DNA from 2 places in the Sutcliffiella horikoshii genome. Region 1 is predicted to be linked to the other one. Evidence: a T-box and tRNA genes for the amino acid it is inferred to sense, from the RefSeq annotation. Region 1 holds a T-box; the other holds one or more tRNA genes.
What was found. A T-box is a leader RNA that pairs with one kind of tRNA and senses whether it is charged. The one in region 1 lies ahead of proS (proline--tRNA ligase), so its partner is inferred to be a tRNA-Pro.
Positions count from the first base shown of each region.

Region 2: it encodes a tRNA-Pro, which carries the amino acid that the T-box ahead of proS (proline--tRNA ligase) is inferred to sense. The anticodon was not compared.

Region 1 covers NZ_CP082918.1:437,834-444,853, reverse strand. Annotated here, with positions in the region: gene K7887_RS02320 (MalY/PatB family protein) at 180-1,343, opposite strand; gene proS (proline--tRNA ligase) at 1,365-2,798, opposite strand; T-box leader at 2,934-3,136, opposite strand; gene K7887_RS02310 (precorrin-2 dehydrogenase/sirohydrochlorin ferrochelatase family protein) at 3,279-3,902, opposite strand; gene K7887_RS02305 (sirohydrochlorin chelatase) at 3,883-4,641, opposite strand; gene cobA (uroporphyrinogen-III C-methyltransferase) at 4,657-5,433, opposite strand; gene K7887_RS02295 (DUF3906 family protein) at 5,437-5,655, opposite strand; gene K7887_RS02290 (nitrite/sulfite reductase) at 5,639-7,020, opposite strand, start outside.
Region 2 covers NZ_CP082918.1:295,186-302,205, forward strand. Annotated here, with positions in the region: gene K7887_RS01580 (Tex family protein) at 1-655, shown strand, start outside; gene cmpA (cortex morphogenetic protein CmpA) at 878-988, opposite strand; gene K7887_RS01590 (SprT family protein) at 1,322-1,795, shown strand; tRNA gene K7887_RS01595 (tRNA-Asn) at 1,956-2,030, shown strand; tRNA gene K7887_RS01600 (tRNA-Ser) at 2,034-2,124, shown strand; tRNA gene K7887_RS01605 (tRNA-Glu) at 2,133-2,204, shown strand; tRNA gene K7887_RS01610 (tRNA-Val) at 2,255-2,330, shown strand; tRNA gene K7887_RS01615 (tRNA-Gln) at 2,376-2,450, shown strand; tRNA gene K7887_RS01620 (tRNA-Leu) at 2,467-2,550, shown strand; tRNA gene K7887_RS01625 (tRNA-Leu) at 2,577-2,662, shown strand; tRNA gene K7887_RS01630 (tRNA-Arg) at 2,770-2,846, shown strand; tRNA gene K7887_RS01635 (tRNA-Pro) at 2,864-2,937, shown strand; tRNA gene K7887_RS01640 (tRNA-Gly) at 2,949-3,022, shown strand; rRNA gene K7887_RS01645 (16S ribosomal RNA) at 3,145-4,696, shown strand; rRNA gene K7887_RS01650 (23S ribosomal RNA) at 4,922-7,020, shown strand, end outside.

The DNA.
Region 1 (7,020 bases):
AGATGAAGACCTCTCCCGGTTGGATTACTTGGCCTAGAGGTCTTCATAACGCCTATGAAGACCTCCCTCGCTCAAATTTCTTGGCACATAGATCTTCATAACGCCGATGAAGACCTCTCTCATCCAAAAATTCCACTCCAGAGGTCTTCATCTCCAAAAAAACTGCCGACACGTTAGCGTCAGCAGTTCTCCATCTCTTTTATAGCGGCCTTAATCCTCAATAGCGCTTCCGTCAGCACCTCACGTGGACAGGCGATATTTATACGTTCAAACCCTTGTCCTCCTGCGCCGAATTTCATTCCTTCGTCTAGGCGGACTCCCGCTTTTTCCAAAAAGAAGGTATGCAATTCTTCAGCAGCAATTCCAAGTTCGCGACAGTCCAACCAGATAAGATGGGTTGCTTCTGGTTTCACTACTTTTATAGAAGGAATATGTTCTGCTAAATAGGTGCAGACATACTCCAAGTTAGCATTCAAATATTCCTTCACCTCTTGCAGCCACGGCAACCCTTTATAGTAGGCGGCGATGGTTCCTTCTACCGCAAACGCGTTGGGGCGCATCAGGCCGAATCCAGTCAACAGCGTTTCGTATTTCTCTTTAATGTCCATGTTCGGAATGATGAAAATAGAGCTTTGCATTCCTGCGATATTGAACGTCTTGCTCGGCGCGGCGCAGGTGATGGAAAAATCCAGATGATCCGGATGCACTTTTGCAAATGGAATATGCTTGTGTCCAGGGTAGGTGAGGTCGCCATGCATTTCGTCTGAGATGACCACTACTCCATGCTTATCACAAATCTCTCCAATCTTACGTAACTCTTCACGAGTCCACACTCTTCCAACTGGATTATGCGGGCTGCAGAGGATGAACACCTTCGTATTGGGCTGCGATGCCTTTTCTTCAAAGTCATCAAAATCCATTTTATAGCCGTCCTCGGAATAGAGGAGGGAATTGTGCAAGATGGTGCAGCCTTGTGTTTGGATCGTAGAAAAGAAAGGATAATACACAGGGTCCTGCACAATAACTGAATCACCTGGTTGAGTCAAAGCCTTGAGCAAAAGGTTCATCCCGGGGATAATGCCGGGGCTGAACGAGATCCATTCCTGCTTCAGCTCCCAGTCGTACTGCGTTTTCCACCAGTATTCAACAGCGTCGTAATAGCGTGCGCAAAACGTACTGTAGCCGTAGATACCGTGCGTGGCTTTTTGGCTGATGGCATGGACAATCTCTTCGGAAACCTGAAAATCCATATCTGCGATGCAAAGCGGGATGATATCTTGATCTTCGATGAACCATTTGACGGAATGCGTTTTTCTGCGGTCGATGAATTTTTCCAGTTGCATGGCTTTCTCCCCTTACTCGGTCTAGTATGCTTTAGCCCAATATACCATATGTTTCGCTTCTTTTCCGCAGCATACACAAGATTCTGCTACCTTTTCTTGTTCAAAAGGCATACAACGGGAAGTGGCGCTTGTTTCTTCTTTTATCTTGTCTTCGCACGCTTGATCGCCACACCACATCGCTTTGATGAAGCCGCCTTTTTCTTCAATTTGTTCTTTAAAGGCTTCGAAAGTCGTGGCCACACTCGTTTTCGATTCACGGTGAGAACGAGCTTTTTCTAAAAGGTTTTTCTGGATGTCTTCGAGGATTTCTACGATTTTAGCTTCCAATCCTTCCATAGGTGTGATCAGTTTGTCCCCGGTGTCACGGCGGACAAGCACAACTTGCTGTTGTTCAATATCTCGTGGGCCCGCTTCCAGTCTTAGTGGAATGCCCTTCATTTCGTACTCGTTGAACTTCCAGCCAGGCTTTTTGTCGCTGGCGTCAATCCCGACGCGAAGTGATGTGGCTAGCTTTTCTTTTAAATCATAGGCAAAATCAAGGACTCCCTCTTTGTGCTGAGCGATTGGGACAATCATGACCTGTGTTGGTGCAATTCTAGGAGGTACGACAAGACCTCGGTCATCGCCGTGGACCATGATCATGGCTCCGATGATACGGGTAGTGAAGCCCCAAGAAGTTTGCTGAACATATTCCTGCTTGCCTTCACGGTTTAAGAATTGAATGCCGAATGCTTTGGCAAAACCGTCCCCGAGATGATGAGAGGTGGCCGATTGCAATGCTTTCCCGTCATGCATCAGGCTTTCAATCGTGTAGGTGTATTTGGCTCCAGCAAATTTTTCTTTTTCCGTTTTCTGACCTTTGATGACAGGGATGGCCAAGATGTCCTCACAGATTTCCGCATAAACATTGAGCATTTTTACGGTTTCCTCGTGCGCCTGTTCGTCTGTTTCGTGACACGTGTGCCCTTCTTGCCAGAGGAATTCGAGTGTTCTCAGAAACGGTCTGGTTGTCTTTTCCCAACGAACGACGTTTGCCCATTGGTTGTAAAGCTTTGGCAGGTCGCGGTAAGAATGGATGATATTTTTGTAGTGCTCGCCGAAAAGCACTTCCGATGTTGGACGGACGACTAAGCGTTCTTGGAGCTTTTCGTCGCCGCCGTGGGTGACCCAAGCCACTTCCGGTGCAAAGCCTTCGATGTGGTCCTTTTCCTTTTGGAGGAGGCTCTCTGGAATGAACAGTGGCATGTAGACATTTTCGTGGCCGGTTTCTTTGATCCGTTTGTCGAGCGCGTCTTTGATGTTTTCCCATAGTGCGTAGCCGTATGGGCGGATGATCATGCTGCCGCGAACGCTGGAATAGTCGACAAGTTCAGCTTTGGTGACAACATCTGTGTACCATTGCGCGAAGTCTTCGTCCATTTTGGTGATTTTTTCTACGAAATTTTTATTAGACATGTGAGTTTGCTCCTTTTTATAAAGTTCGTGCGGAAATGAAGTGAGTTCGTGCGGAAATGGCCCGAGTTCATGCCAAAATTAGGCGAGTTGATGCCAAACCCATTTTCCAGCTAAATAAAAAAAGCCCCGCTATAAATAAGGGACCATTTCTGGCGGTACCACCCTTATTCAAAGCAAAGCTTCACTCTCTTTCATGGTAACGGTTTTGAACCGCTGCACCGTTTCTGATGCAGAACTCTGAGGCAGGTTCAAATGCTCATCTATGGCTGCCTCTCACCACTCGGCACCCTCTCTTGGATAGACAAAATCATTTTACTGGTCCTCTTCGACGTTTGATATTGAGAAGATTATATAGGTTTGTTGGAAAATTTGTCAATCTATTATTTTACTAGTATGGGTGGGTTTTTGATTCTTAAACGTATGTCCACACAAAAAAAACGCCCGTACAATCCGACAAGTACGCACGCCTTTCACCAACTGCTATGATATTAACCTTTCCTTCAACCGCAACAATTCCCCCAGTTTCTCCCCCCTAGCCTCTTCATCCAACCGATACCTATCCTCCAATATCTCCCACAACAACTCCCCTTTTTCTTCAAAAGACAACGGCAGCCGCTTCACCACCTCCCGATATTCCGCCAGAAACTCAGTATAAGAAATCCAGGAAAAATCAAACTGTTCCTCTAGTTCTCTTTTCAATTTGCGGGTCAGCTTGGGACTGGAACCGTTAGAAGTCACGGCAATCTGCAGATTTCCACGCCTCACGGTTGCCGGGAATGTGACGTTACCTTCCCCTGACTCGTCTACCACGCAAACGAGCTGTGACTCATGCAACCCGCGAACTAAAGAGGCGTTCACCTCTCTGTTGTTCGTAGCCAAAATGGTCAAGAATGCCTCTGCAAAATCCCCTGCCACCGCTCCTCGCTCCACCAACCGGTAGCCTCTTAACACAGACAACTCCAGCACTTCCTCCGAAAATTCAGGTGCGATAAACGTGATGTCCGCCTGCTCGGCATCCAAAACCTTCGCTTTACGCGCAGCAATTCTCCCACCGCCTGCGATTACAACTTTCTTCCCTTTCAAATCAATGATTAACGGTTGCAACTCTCCAATCCTCCTTCCCCAAAGCCCGCTCCACCACAATATCCTGGATTACCCCGTGACGGCTCAACGGCTCCATTAACAAAATATCTTGTCCGGACCTTCGCCTCTTCCGGACCTCCCGCTCGACTTCACTTAACAACAAACCAGCGAACAATAAATAAGGCACCACCAACACCCGTCCCACTGCACCAACACTAATCTCCTCTATGCCCTCAGCGAATAATGGTGTGGTGGCCGCCAAATAGCAGACATCTACTCTCGACACACCAAGCCGCTCACCAACGCCATTTTTTATATCGGAAAAAGCCTCATGAATAGCAGGATCACTGCTCCCCCTGCCGACCAACAATACAGAATCTGCAGCATCCACCTTTCCAACAGTCGCCACTACCAATTCACTTATCGCATCCACAATCCGCTCCTGCACCCCAAAGGCCGGGGCAATCTCCACACGTAACTCCGGATATTTCACCCGCAGTGGCGCGAGCGCTTCTGGAATGTCCTCTTTTATATGTCCTGCTGTTAAAAGAAAGATGGGGACGACGGTGATCTCGGTTGCTCCTTTTTCCACACAACGTTCGAATCCTTCCGGGATAAACGGCTCCGTCAGTTCAAGAAAACTAATTTCCTGAATTGGTGCATCCACTCTACCAATGACCCGCCCCAAAAATTCTTTCGCTTCCTCCGATCCTTTTTTCGACCGCGTTCCGTGCCCTACATATAAAATGGCTTTCGTCACAAAACCCGCTCCCTTCTATCCGTGCACCACCGGCAAGTGTGGCGCGACCTCCTCCTCGAACCAGTGCAGTTTTTCATGAAGCTTCACCACTTCCCCAATCACAATCATGCTTGGATTGGAGATGTTGGCATCCTTCACTTTTCGCTCGATGTTGGCAAGTGTTCCCACGACAGTCCGTTGCTCCTGTAACGTTCCCCAATGGACAAGGGCAATCGGTGTTTTAGAAGACTTCCCGTTCTCCTGCAGACGTTTAAGTATATTTGGCAGCTGGGAAACCCCCATGTACACACAGATCGTATCCACCGCATGTGCGAGATTTGCCCATTGATGCTCGGCTTCCTTGTCGCCTGCCTGGTGACCGGTGACAAATGCGAAACTTTTGCTCAAGGTCCTGTGGGTGACAGGAATGCCGGCGTAAGCAGCCGCTCCAATCCCAGCGGTTATTCCCGGGATGACTTCAAAAGGAACATCCTGTTTAAAGCATTCCTCTGCCTCCTCGCCGCCACGTCCGAAAACAAACGGGTCGCCCCCCTTCAAACGCACGACCTGCAAACCTTTTTTCGCATATTTTACGAGAAAATGATTGATAGTCTCTTGCTTCATCGTATGGTAATGAGGCAGCTTCCCGCAGTAGACAAGCTGCGCCTCTTTTTTTGCATAGTTTAGTAGTTCGGGGTTCACCAGGCGGTCATAAAGGATGACATCCGCCTGCTCGAGTAGGCGCAACCCCTTCACTGTAATCAAATCGGGATCCCCGGGACCTGCTCCCACCAAATATACTTTTCCGGTCATGCGCTACCACCCTTTCTCTTCTGGATCTAAAATATAGCCACTCTTTTTTCCAAGGCGCTTTTTCTCCCGCAAAATAACTTCTTTCACTTCAGGCTCTTTCAGATAAAATTTCTCAAGCTCCACATCAAGGTGCTCAAAAGCTGCTTCATCGTTCTCGGCAAAGATGACGGATACAATTTCCTTGGCCTCTATCGTTACATCAAATCTATATAGATACGCCATCGGTTTCTTTTCCTAAAATAGTATCTAACACGCCCTGCAAAGTAGAGACTCCCACGCGTCCAACAAAATCGAAGAAGGATTCCCCTTTTGTTTTCTGGTCGCGGAAGTAGATTAATAGCTCCTCAAGGACATCCGTCAATTCCTCTGCCGCCACTTTCCCCTTCAGCTTCTCATTGAACTTGCCACCTTTATTCAAGGTCCCGCCAACATATATCTCATAGGCTTCGACCATCTCTTTTTGCTCATTTCGCATCTTCATCCCCTGAAGGCCAATGTCGGCAATCTGGCGCTGACCGCAGGAATTCGGGCAACCGACCATATGCGTGCGGATCGGGACATCCAAGCTGATGCGCTGATCAAGTTCCTCTGCGATAAGTCGCATACGTTCCTTCGTTTCCACCAATGCCAGGTTGCAGTACTCGATACCAGTGCAAGAAACCGCATGCCCGAGAAAAGAGTTCGGATTAATGGAGATGCGCTCAAAAATCGGTTCTTTCAAGAGTGCTTCCACGTTTTCAGCCGGGATGTTCGGAATGATGAGATTCTGAGAGTTACAGGTTCTGATTTCCCCGTTTCCGTACTTTCCTGAAATTCTCGCAAGCTCGAAAACTTCTTCCGAATCCAAGCGCCCGACCGGTACATTGAAGCCGAGGAACTTCAAGCCATCTTGCTTTTGGTCATGGATTCCGTAAAAGTAACCAGCATTCCACTCCTCTTTTGGCTCATCGCCTTTGGAGGGTAGCGGACCGGTGTACTCTAGCAGCTTCTCCTTGAACTTTTCCGGTCCCCAATCGGCTATTAAAAATTTCAAGCGTGCAAGATGTCGCTTTTCCCGGTATCCAAAATCACGGAAAATTGTCGTGACAGCAATCGCGACTTCAAGCGTTCGTTCCGGTTCCACAAACACATCGATGGTCTCAGCCAGAAACGGTCTGGAGGAAAGCCCGCCGCCGACTTTCAGGTGGAAGCCACTTTTTGTGACACCATCTATCGTTTTTGTCGCAGGTGTAAATGAAACACAGTTGATTTCGGCGTTGGATGCATTTTTCGTATTGGCACTGATGGACATTTTGTATTTTCGCGGCAAGTTGGAGAAGTCCTCATTCTTCTGAAAGAAATCATAGACCTCTTTTACAATCGCCGTTGTGTCAAAAAGCTCGTCAGGATCTAAGCCTGCAATCGGATTGCCTACAATGGTCCGGGTGATGTCTCCGCACGCCCCTGCACTCGAAAGTCCCACTGCATCGAGACGGTTGAAAATGTCCGGGATCTGCTCGATTTCGAGCCAGTGAAATTGAATCGCCTGCCGTGTGGTGATGTCAAAAACGCCACGGCCATAATCGCGCGCGATGCCTGCGAGCGTTT
Region 2 (7,020 bases), 140 kb from region 1:
AAAGACCGTTGCTACTAATATCGTGAAGAAGCGGGAAGAAGAAGGGAAGTTCGCTAGCAGGTCTGACCTGAAAGGCATTCCAAGGCTGGGGGCAAAAACCTATGAACAATGTATCGGCTTCTTAAGAATTATAGATGGAAAACAACCATTAGATAGAACGGGCATCCACCCGGAAACTTACGCGGATGTTAAGAAGTTATTGAAGCAACTTGGCACGTCTGAAAAAGACATCGGAACGGAAAAGCTGCAGCAGGCTTTGAAAGATGTAGATGTTGCAAAGTTTGCCGAGGATTTAAACATCGGTCCTATTACACTACAGGACATCATCGATTCTCTCATCAGACCGGAAAGAGACCCTCGTGATGATATGCCAACCCCACTCCTTAAGCAGGATGTATTAAAAATGGAAGATCTGCAAAAAGGAATGGAACTAGAAGGTACAGTCAGAAACGTTGTAGACTTCGGAGCGTTTGTTGATATCGGCGTGAAGCAGGACGGCCTTGTTCATATCTCTAAACTCAGCAATCGTTTTGTGAAACACCCGCTTGACGTTGTCTCTGTCGGGGATATTGTCACAGTCTGGGTTGACGGAGTGGAAGTAAACAAAGGGCGAGTATCCCTAACGATGCTGCAACCGGAAAAGCAAGAAGTATAAGAAGATAAAATAACCCCCCGAACTGCCAATAAAAAAAGGTTGTTCGGGGGTTTTCTTTAAATATATGAACACATAAATACTGTTGATTTCCGTTCCAGGCGCTTCGCTTGCCTGCGGGCGGTCCGTGAGCCTCCTCGGCTTGCGCCTGTGGGGTCTCACCTGTCCCTTCCTCCCGCGGGCGTCTACGCGCCTTCCACTTCAATCAACTAGGTTATTTCACTTTCAACTATTCTTTTTATGATAGAAAAACCAGCACTGATTCAACATTTTTATCTGATATCGATCCTTCTCCAGGTATGCGCGTTGCATCTGCTTCCTAAACCAAGACGGCATCTTTTCACTACCCCCTTCAACCAATTTACTTGAAGGCTCATGAGGGGCTGTTTAGTTAAAGATTGTTTGAAGTCAAAAATAGTGAGAGTTAGAGTGGATTGGAGCGGAAGGAACTCGACTCCGGCGGGAGGTAGCGGTAGACTTGAGACCCCACAGCGCAGCGAAAAGGCTCAAGCACCGCCCCGCGGAAAGCGAGTGCCTGCAGCGGAAAGGAACGGCAAAACTTCAATGAGAAAACAACAATCTTATAGAAAACAGCCAAACATAAATGACTTATTTTTTTCTATACTATGCAGTATAATGGGGAGGGTTCGAATGAAAGGTGGAGGACAAATGGAAGACAAAGATCTACAAAAGTTAATAGAAGAAATCTCACTAAAGCATTTCAACAGACCTTTCCTTCACAAAGCCTCTTTCAATCATCGCCTGAAAACAACCGGGGGAAGATACCTCACTTCCACAAGCAACATCGAAATCAACAAAAAGTATTACGATGCACTCGGAATGGACGAGCTAGTAGGCATTATCAAACACGAACTCTGTCACTACCACCTGCACATCCAGGGCAAAGGCTATAAACACCGAGACGCTGATTTTCGTATCTTACTAAAAAAAGTTGGGGCACCAAGATTTTGCACGCCGATCCATACACCAACAACCAAGCCGAAAACTTTTCGTGTATATGAATGTGTAGATTGTCACCTGCAATACAAAAGAGTAAGAAGAGTGAATACAAACAAGTATAGATGTGGAAAATGTAGAGGGAAGTTAAGAGAAGTGGAAAAGCATGTTGACACACAACTATAAAATATGATAATTTATTCTAGTCGCTGTTTTAAAAAACGGCTGGATGACAATTATGATAATATATCATTTTTGTTCCAAAAAAACTTGACTTTTAAGTACAAGCTTATTAAAATAAAAGCAGTCGGTTGCGACGAAAGAATTTAATTATTACCGTTTTTATTCCACCATAGCTCAGCGGTAGAGCATTCGGCTGTTAACCGAAGGGTCGTAGGTTCGAATCCTACTGGTGGAGCCAAATGGAGAAGTACTCAAGTGGCTGAAGAGGCGCCCCTGCTAAGGGTGTAGGTCGTGTAAGCGGCGCGAGGGTTCAAATCCCTCCTTCTCCGCCATCTATTAAGGCCCGTTGGTCAAGCGGTTAAGACACCGCCCTTTCACGGCGGTAACACGGGTTCGAATCCCGTACGGGTCACTACAAAGTGGGATGCAAAACATTCTTGTTTTGCTTCCCATTTCTATCCTGGAGGATTAGCTCAGCTGGGAGAGCACCTGCCTTACAAGCAGGGGGTCGGCGGTTCGATCCCGTCATCCTCCACCAGAGGGACTTATTATTAACTCCTTTTATTTAAATCATCATCTTCGATGGGCTATAGCCAAGCGGTAAGGCATCGCACTTTGACTGCGACATGCGTTGGTTCGAATCCAGCTAGCCCAGCCAACTTTATAAAATGTATGCGGGTGTGGCGGAATTGGCAGACGCGCTAGACTTAGGATCTAGTGTCTTTGACGTGGGGGTTCGAGTCCCTTCACCCGCACCATACATTTACACTAGCCATTCATTTTCGCGGTCGTGGCGGAATGGCAGACGCGCTAGGTTGAGGGCCTAGTGGGGGCAACCCCGTGGAAGTTCGACTCTTCTCGGCCGCACCAAAAACACTGAAAAAATAATTCCGAAAAAGTGTTGACACGAAATGCTGGATTTGATATTATAGTTAAGTCGCCTCTGAGAGGGACATCAAATAAACAACTTATATGAAGCGCCCGTAGCTCAATTGGATAGAGCGTTTGACTACGGATCAAAAGGTTAGGGGTTCGAGTCCTCTCGGGCGCGCCATTACTTTTTAAAGTAAACGGGGAGTAGCTCAGCTTGGTAGAGCACTTGGTTTGGGACCAAGGGGTCGCAGGTTCAAATCCTGTCTTCCCGATATTGAATATTGCGGGTGTAGTTTAATGGTAAAACCTCAGCCTTCCAAGCTGATGTCGTGGGTTCGATTCCCATCACCCGCTCCATAATATTGAATGATCTTTGAAAACTAAACAAAACAACAGCGTCATAAGTCGGTTCTACGGAACACGACAAAATGATTTTAAGTAACACAAGCTAGCAAATTTTGAGCAAAAGCTCAGACTCTTTATTGGAGAGTTTGATCCTGGCTCAGGACGAACGCTGGCGGCGTGCCTAATACATGCAAGTCGAGCGGACCTTTTAAAAGCTTGCTTTTGAAAGGTCAGCGGCGGACGGGTGAGTAACACGTGGGCAACCTGCCTGTAAGACTGGGATAACTTCGGGAAACCGGAGCTAATACCGGATAATATAAGGAACCTCCTGGTTCTTTATTGAAAGATGGTTTCGGCTATCACTTGCAGATGGGCCCGCGGCGCATTAGCTAGTTGGTGAGGTAACGGCTCACCAAGGCGACGATGCGTAGCCGACCTGAGAGGGTGATCGGCCACACTGGGACTGAGACACGGCCCAGACTCCTACGGGAGGCAGCAGTAGGGAATCTTCCACAATGGACGAAAGTCTGATGGAGCAACGCCGCGTGAGCGATGAAGGCCTTCGGGTCGTAAAGCTCTGTTGTTAGGGAAGAACAAGTGCGAGAGTAACTGCTCGCACCTTGACGGTACCTAACCAGAAAGCCACGGCTAACTACGTGCCAGCAGCCGCGGTAATACGTAGGTGGCAAGCGTTGTCCGGAATTATTGGGCGTAAAGCGCGCGCAGGTGGTCCTTTAAGTCTGATGTGAAAGCCCACGGCTCAACCGTGGAGGGTCATTGGAAACTGGGGGACTTGAGTGCAGAAGAGGAAAGTGGAATTCCAAGTGTAGCGGTGAAATGCGTAGAGATTTGGAGGAACACCAGTGGCGAAGGCGACTTTCTGGTCTGTAACTGACACTGAGGCGCGAAAGCGTGGGGAGCAAACAGGATTAGATACCCTGGTAGTCCACGCCGTAAACGATGAGTGCTAAGTGTTAGAGGGTTTCCGCCCTTTAGTGCTGCAGCTAACGCATTAAGCACTCCGCCTGGGGAGTACGGTCGCAAGACTGAAACTCAAAGGAATTGACGGGGGCCCGCACAAGCGGTGGAGCATGTGGTTTAATTCGAAGCAACGCGAAGAACCTTACCAGGTCTTGACATCCTCTGACACTCCTAGAGATAGGACGTTCCCCTTCGGGGGACAGAGTGACAGGTGGTGCATGGTTGTCGTCAGCTCGTGTCGTGAGATGTTGGGTTAAGTCCCGCAACGAGCGCAACCCTTGATCTTAGTTGCCAGCATTCAGTTGGGCACTCTAAGGTGACTGCCGGTGACAAACCGGAGGAAGGTGGGGATGACGTCAAATCATCATGCCCCTTATGACCTGGGCTACACACGTGCTACAATGGACGGTACAAAGGGCAGCAAAACCGCGAGGTCGAGCCAATCCCATAAAACCGTTCTCAGTTCGGATTGCAGGCTGCAACTCGCCTGCATGAAGCCGGAATCGCTAGTAATCGCGGATCAGCATGCCGCGGTGAATACGTTCCCGGGCCTTGTACACACCGCCCGTCACACCACGAGAGTTTGTAACACCCGAAGTCGGTGGGGTAACCTTTTGGAGCCAGCCGCCTAAGGTGGGACAGATGATTGGGGTGAAGTCGTAACAAGGTAGCCGTATCGGAAGGTGCGGCTGGATCACCTCCTTTCTAAGGAATGTACGCTTGTTGTTTTGTTTAGTTTTGAGAGAGCATTCTCTCATATTAGATAAATCTTCGGATTTATCCTTAGACAATTCTTACGAATTGTCATAGTTGTTCCTTGAAAACTAGATAATGTAACTAATATCAAGATATTCACAAAATATCGTTCATCTTAGTAATTTTCTTTATAGATATCATCGCTGATATCGACACATGACCATATTGGTCAACGGTTAAGTTATTAAGGGCGCACGGTGGATGCCTTGGCACTAGGAGCCGATGAAGGACGGGACTAACACCGATATGCTTCGGGGAGCTGTAAGTAAGCTTTGATCCGGAGATTTCCGAATGGGGAAACCCACTGCTCGTAATGGAGCAGTATCCTTATCTGAATACATAGGGTATGGAAGGCAGACCCGGGGAACTGAAACATCTTAGTACCCGGAGGAAGAGAAAGCAAACGCGATTTCCTGAGTAGCGGCGAGCGAAACGGAATTAGCCCAAACCAAGAGGCTTGCCTCTTGGGGTTGTAGGACACTCAACATGGAGTTACAAAGGAACGGGGTAAATGAAGCGATCTGGAAAGGTCCGTCATAGAAGGTAAAAACCCTGTAGTTGAAACTTCGTTCCCTCCTGAGTGGATCCTGAGTACGGCGGGACACGAGAAATCCCGTCGGAAGCAGGGAGGACCATCTCCCAAGGCTAAATACTCCCTAGTGACCGATAGTGAACCAGTACCGTGAGGGAAAGGTGAAAAGCACCCCGGAAGGGGAGTGAAATAGATCCTGAAACCGTGTGCCTACAAGTAGTTAGAGCCCGTTAATGGGTGATAGCGTGCCTTTTGTAGAATGAACCGGCGAGTTACGATTACGTGCAAGGTTAAGTCGATGAGACGGAGCCGTAGCGAAAGCGAGTCTGAATAGGGCGCATGAGTACGTGGTCGTAGACCCGAAACCAGGTGATCTACCCATGTCCAGGGTGAAGTTCAGGTAACACTGAATGGAGGCCCGAACCGACTCACGTTGAAAAGTGAGCGGATGAGGTGTGGGTAGGGGTGAAATGCCAATCGAACCTGGAGATAGCTGGTTCTCTCCGAAATAGCTTTAGGGCTAGCCTCATGTGTTAGAGTCTTGGAGGTAGAGCACTGATTGGACTAGGGGTCCTCATCGGATTACCGAATTCAGTCAAACTCCGAATGCCAAAGACTTATCCATGGGAGTCAGACTGCGAGTGATAAGATCCGTAGTCAAGAGGGAAACAGCCCAGACCGCCAGCTAAGGTCCCCAAGTATACGTTAAGTGGAAAAGGATGTGGAGTTGCTTAGACAACCAGGATGTTGGCTTAGAAGCAGCCACCATTTAAAGAGTGCGTAATAGCTCACTGGTCGAGTGACTCTGCGCCGAAAATGTACCGGGGCTAAACGTATCACCGAAGCTGCGGACTGTTCTTACGAACAGTGGTAGGAGAGCGTTCTAAGGGCGTTGAAGCTAGACCGTAAGGACTGGTGGAGCGCTTAGAAGTGAGAATGCCGGTATGAGTAGCGAAAGAAGGGTGAGAATCCCTTCCACCGAATGCCTAAGGTTTCCTGAGGAAGGCTCGTCCGCTCAGGGTTAGTCGGGACCTAAGCCGAGGCCGAAAGGCGTAGGCGATGGATAACAGGTTGATATTCCTGTACCACCTCCACTCCGTTTGAGCAATGGGGGGACGCAGAAGGATAGGGTAAGCGCGCTGTTGGATATGCGCGTCTAAGCAGTAAGGCTGAGAAGTAGGCAAATCCGCTTCTCGATAAGGCTGAGCTGTGATAGCGAGGGAAATATAGTACCGAAGTTCCTGATTTCACACTGCCAAGAAAAGCCTCTAGCGAGGAGTATGGTGCCCGTACCGCAAACCGACACAGGTAGGCGAGGAGAGAATCCTAAGGTGAGCGAGAGAACTCTGGTTAAGGAACTCGGCAAAATGACCCCGTAACTTCGGGAGAAGGGGTGCTCTGTTAGGGTGTTAAAGCCCGAGAGAGCCGCAGTGAATAGGCCCAGGCGACTGTTTAGCAAAAACACAGGTCTCTGCGAAGCCGTAAGGCGAAGTATAGGGGCTGACGCCTGCCCGGTGCTGGAAGGTTAAGGGGAGAGGTTAGCGCAAGCGAAGCTTTGAACCGAAGCCCCAGTAAACGGCGGCCGTAACTATAACGGTCCTAAGGTAGCGAAATTCCTTGTCGGGTAAGTTCCGACCCGCACGAAAGGCGTAACGATCTGGGCACTGTCTCAACCAGAGACTCGGTGAAATTATAGTACCTGTGAAGATGCAGGTTACCCGCGACAGGACGGAAAGACCCC